One region of the Streptomyces sp. NPDC048211 genome, then DNA from elsewhere that is predicted to be linked to it. Evidence: riboswitches for the same ligand, from Rfam matches in the RefSeq annotation. Region 1 holds a riboswitch; the other holds the start of a gene.
The links. Region 1 has a riboswitch for cyclic di-AMP ahead of ACGFZA_RS40865 (transglycosylase SLT domain-containing protein). Riboswitches for the same ligand answer to the same signal wherever they lie in the genome.
Positions count from the first base shown of each region.

Region 2: linked by a shared signal. The riboswitch ahead of ACGFZA_RS24705 (M23 family metallopeptidase) and the one ahead of ACGFZA_RS40865 (transglycosylase SLT domain-containing protein) in region 1 are both predicted to bind cyclic di-AMP.

Region 1 is NZ_JBIDAD010000027.1:17,470-19,664, reverse strand. Features, by position in the region: gene ACGFZA_RS40870 (ABC transporter ATP-binding protein) at 1-737, shown strand, start outside; cyclic di-AMP (ydaO/yuaA leader) riboswitch at 1,034-1,217, shown strand; gene ACGFZA_RS40865 (transglycosylase SLT domain-containing protein) at 1,223-2,101, shown strand.
Region 2 is NZ_JBIDAD010000006.1:529,595-531,789, reverse strand. Features, by position in the region: gene ACGFZA_RS24705 (M23 family metallopeptidase) at 1-876, opposite strand, end outside; cyclic di-AMP (ydaO/yuaA leader) riboswitch at 888-1,041, opposite strand; gene ACGFZA_RS24700 (PP2C family protein-serine/threonine phosphatase) at 1,313-2,195, opposite strand, start outside.

The DNA of each region.
Region 1 (2,195 bases):
CCGTTCCCGCCGGACAGGTCGTCGCGATCGTGGGTCCCAACGGCTGCGGGAAGTCGACCCTGCTGCGGACCGTCGCCCGGCTCCACCGGCCCGAGTCCGGCAGGGTCCTGATCGGTGGGACGGACATCTGGGAGGCCGGCCGGCGCCGGGCCGCCCGCCATGTCGCCCTGCTGCCGCAGTCGCCGCGCGCCCCCGAAGCGGTCACCGTGGCCGGTCTGGTGCGCTACGGCCGCAGCCCGCACCAGGGGCTGCTGCGGCAGTGGTCGCGCGAGGACGAGCAGGCGGTGCGCGACGCACTCGACGCCACCGGCACCACCTCGCTCGCCGGCGAGCGCATCGACCGGCTGTCCGGCGGCCAGCGTCAGCGCTGCTGGCTCGCCATGGTCCTCGCCCAGCAGACCCCGGTCGTCCTGCTCGACGAACCCACCAGTGCCCTCGACCTCGGCCACGCCGTCGAGGTCCTGGAACTCGTGCGCGAGGTCGCGGCCACCGGCCGGACCGTCGTCATGGTCCAGCACGACCTCGCCGCCGCGGCCCGCTACGCCGATCTGCTCGTCGCGATGAAGGACGGCCGCGTCATCGCCCGGGGCGCTCCCCCGGAGACGGTCGACGAAGCCCTGGTGAAGGAGCTGTACGCGCTGGAAGCGGACATCCTCCGCGCCCCGGGCGACGAGTCGCCGGTGGTGGTGGCGCGCCGCCGTGCCGGCGTGGCCGCGCAGCCGACACCCGCACCATGATGTCCCAATTGTCTGGATACTCGACTTTGTCGATAAAGCCCAAAAGAGTCCCTTTTTTATGGTCCATAGCCTCTGAATATCCAGCAAATCACCCTTTTCGGGCACAGTGGCCAGCGTCACGTTTCCCGCTCCGGATGCGCAACCGGAGGCTTCGGTTCCCTGTTGCGCCAAGAAAGTTGACCCGCGGGTATGTGACCGGCGTCCCACATTTCCTTTGATTGATCTTGCGCTGCAATTGCGATCAAGAATTCCGGGCTTGTTTCGCCTGCCCTTTCTCGCTTACGGTCACCGTCAATCCGGATGGAACGCCGAATCCTGCCGCCGTCCGGTAACCCGACCACTCACGTACGGCAGGAGCGGGGGACCCAGGTTTGCCGCCGTTCCGGGAATCCGGAGCGGCTAGGGGTGAAGTCGCCATGTGCGGCCGGACATCTCCAGTCCGAACCCGACAGCTCACCTCGCAGGCGGCGGAGAGGAAAAGCGCCATGCCCTTCAAGGGTCAGCACCGTCGTTCCAAGTCCACCTCCCTGACCCGCGGTTTCATCGCCGTGAGCGCGGGCGGAGTCGTTCTCGCGCTCCCCCTGATCGCTGCCGGGTCGGCCTCTGCCGCACCCGCCCAGGCGGTCGTCGCGGAAAAGGCCGCGGCCCCGACTTCCGTGTCCGGCAAGGAAATTGCCGCACAGAAGGCCGAGTCCACCACCTATTCCGTGGTGCACGGTGATTCGCTTTCCAAGATCGCCCGGGGGCATTCCCTCAGCGGCGGCTGGGAGCGGCTGTACCAGGACAACCGCAGTGTGGTGGGCGGCAACCCCGACCTCATTCACCCGGGCCTCAAGCTGACCATCGGCGCCACGTCCTCGGCCGCCGCCCCCAAGGCCGCGACCAAGAGCGAATTCAAGGCGGAGAACTCGTCCGCCAGCGCCGCGAAGCCGTCGGCCGACCGGGCCGAGAGCACCGACCGCGCCGACCGCTCGCAGCGGACGGCCGCGCCCGTCGCCGTGGAGACCGCCGCGACCACCTCCACGCAGTCCGCGACGACGTACACCGACGACCTCGACGGCTGGATCAAGGAGTCCCTCGCCGTCATGGCCGAGAACGGCATCCCCGGCAGCTACGACGGCATCTACCGCAACGTCATCCGCGAGTCCTCGGGCAACCCGCAGATCGTCAACAACTGGGACTCGAACGCCGCCGCCGGCACCCCGTCCAAGGGCCTCCTCCAGGTCATCCAGCCCACGTTCGACGCCTACCACGTGCCCGGCACCTCGCTGGACATCCTGGACCCGGTCGCGAACATCACCGCCGCGTGCAACTACGCCGCCGCCACGTACGGCTCGATCGACAACGTCTTCGGGGCCTACTGATCCACCGCGGCCCCGCGCCCGCGCGGAGCCTTGAAAGGGGTGGAAGGGAGCTGAACAGCTCCCTTCCACCCCTTTCGCGATGCCGTACAACCCT
Region 2 (2,195 bases), on a different contig from region 1:
CGCGAAGTCGAGGCCCGTGTGGTAGCCGGAGGACCACATCGATCCGGCCTCGCCGAAGGTCGAGGTGATCGTGTACGAGGAGGTGGGGATGGCGTAGCTGGCGGCGAGCTTGGCGAGCCGGAGGGCCTCAGCCTTCTTCTTCGCCTCTTCCTCCGCCTTCTTCTTCTCCGCGGCGATCTTGGCCTCGGCGGCGTCCTGCTGCTTCTTCGCCTCCGCGGCGGCCTTCTCGGCCGCGGCCTTCTCCGCTGCGGCCTTGACCTCGGCGTCGGCGGCGTCCTGCTGCTGCTCGGCCTGCTGGAGGATGCGGGCGCGGAGGGCCTCGCCCGCGTCGGTGGTGCCCTGCTCGGCCTCGGCGGTGGTGATGCCGGCGGTGGTCAGAGGAGCGGAGGCGATCGCCGCCTCGGCCTTCTCCGCCGCGGACTCGGACTCGGACCCACCCGAGAACAGCGCGCCTACGCCCGGGAGGGACTTGGCGTCGGGGAGATTGTCCGCGATGGAATCGGGCAGAGAGATGGAGACCGGCGGCTTGCTCTGGGCGGTGGCCATGCCACCCGCACCGACGGCCGCGATGACGCCGACGCCGAGGACGGTGGAGCTGCGGGCCAGACCATTGCGCTGCTTGGCGACGCGGTGCTTGCCGCGTACGGGACGGACGGAGTCCTCGGTGGGATTCCATTCCTCCCAGGTCCGGTCGGGCCCTGAGTCGTCGGCGCGGAAGTCGTTTCCGAAGTCGCTGCCCCGATCGGTCCCGTAATCGGTCGCGTAGGCGGCCCCGTACTCCGTACCGACCACGGTGCCGGGCCGGGACGCGAAGTCGTCGCCGTACTCGGGCACGAACCGTGAGGGAGCTTCGGGGGCAGGCTTGTTGGACGCCACGGGGGCGCACTCCTTTCCTTCCTTCTCGCCTACCGGGTTAGCTGACGGGTTCGGAGCAGGAAGGTCTCCTACGGGTTCCTCCGTCTCGTCACGAGACAGAGATGCCCGATTCACCCCATGTAGGTGGTTCCCCGGTTCCCTTGCGGAATTCGGCGCTCGCGCACGGTGCCGCCACTGACGGCGGCTGGGACAACCGCGCTGCGTTATCGAACGTTAATAGACACCGGGGTCCGATTCCAAGCTGTTCCCACTGATCGTTCAGCCCCTTGGCCTGGACTTTACGGGACACAACCGGGTGGAATCGGACGAGTTGATCACCCCTCGGTCACCAACCGATTTCTGACGTTGCGTCAAATGTTATGCGGAGGGGTGCCCTTCGGTTACGGACGGTGGCATCATGGCCAACCGCTCCCCCACGCCACCCCCGGCCTCGGACTCACCCGCCGCCATCGCCCAGGCCGACGATCTTCACAGTCCTGCGCCGGTCGGGCTGCCCCTCAGCCGGCCGGCCCACCGCCAGCAACGCCATGTCGTCCGTCGACTCGCCGCCCGTATGCAGCCGCACGTCATCGGTCAGCGCGGACAGCAGCTCCTCGGGCCCCGGGAAGATCCGACCCCGCAGCCGCTCGGCGGGGTCGTAGAAGACGCCTTCGGTGTCACGCGCCTCGGAGAGGCCGTCCGTATAGAGGAGGAGCGTCGCCCCGGCGGGCAGGTCCCAGACGTCCGACCGGTCCGGCCACACTCCCAGGTCCATCCCCAGCGGCAGCGCCGGGACCGAGGGCCCGAGCACCTCCAGCTCCCCGTCCGTGTGCAGCAGCAGCGGGTCCGGGTGGCCGCGGTTGACGATCCGTACCGAGGACGCACCCGGCGGGATCTCCGCGAGCACCGCGGTGACGAACCCCTCGACGGCGTCGAGACCGCCGCGCGTGCTGGACTCGCGCGCCAGCGCACGCTCCAGCCGCTGGGCCACGCCTTCCAGCGACTCCTCCTGCTCGGCCGCCTCCCGGAACGCGCCGATGATCACCGCCACGGCCTCGACGGCGTCCAGCCCCTTGCCCCGTACGTCCCCGACGACCAGCCGCACGCCCTGCGGGGTGTCCGTGACCGAGAACAGGTCGCCGCCGACGAACTCGTCCGCCTGCGCCGCCTCGTACCGCGCGGCGACATGCAGGCCGCCGATCCGGTCGGACGGCGTCGGCAGCACCGCCCGCATGGCGGTCTCCGCGATGACCCGGGCCGAGGCCAGCTGCTCGTTGCTGCGCCGCACGACGTCGTTGATCACGACGGCGAGGACGGAGACGGTGAGGACGGTGAGCAGT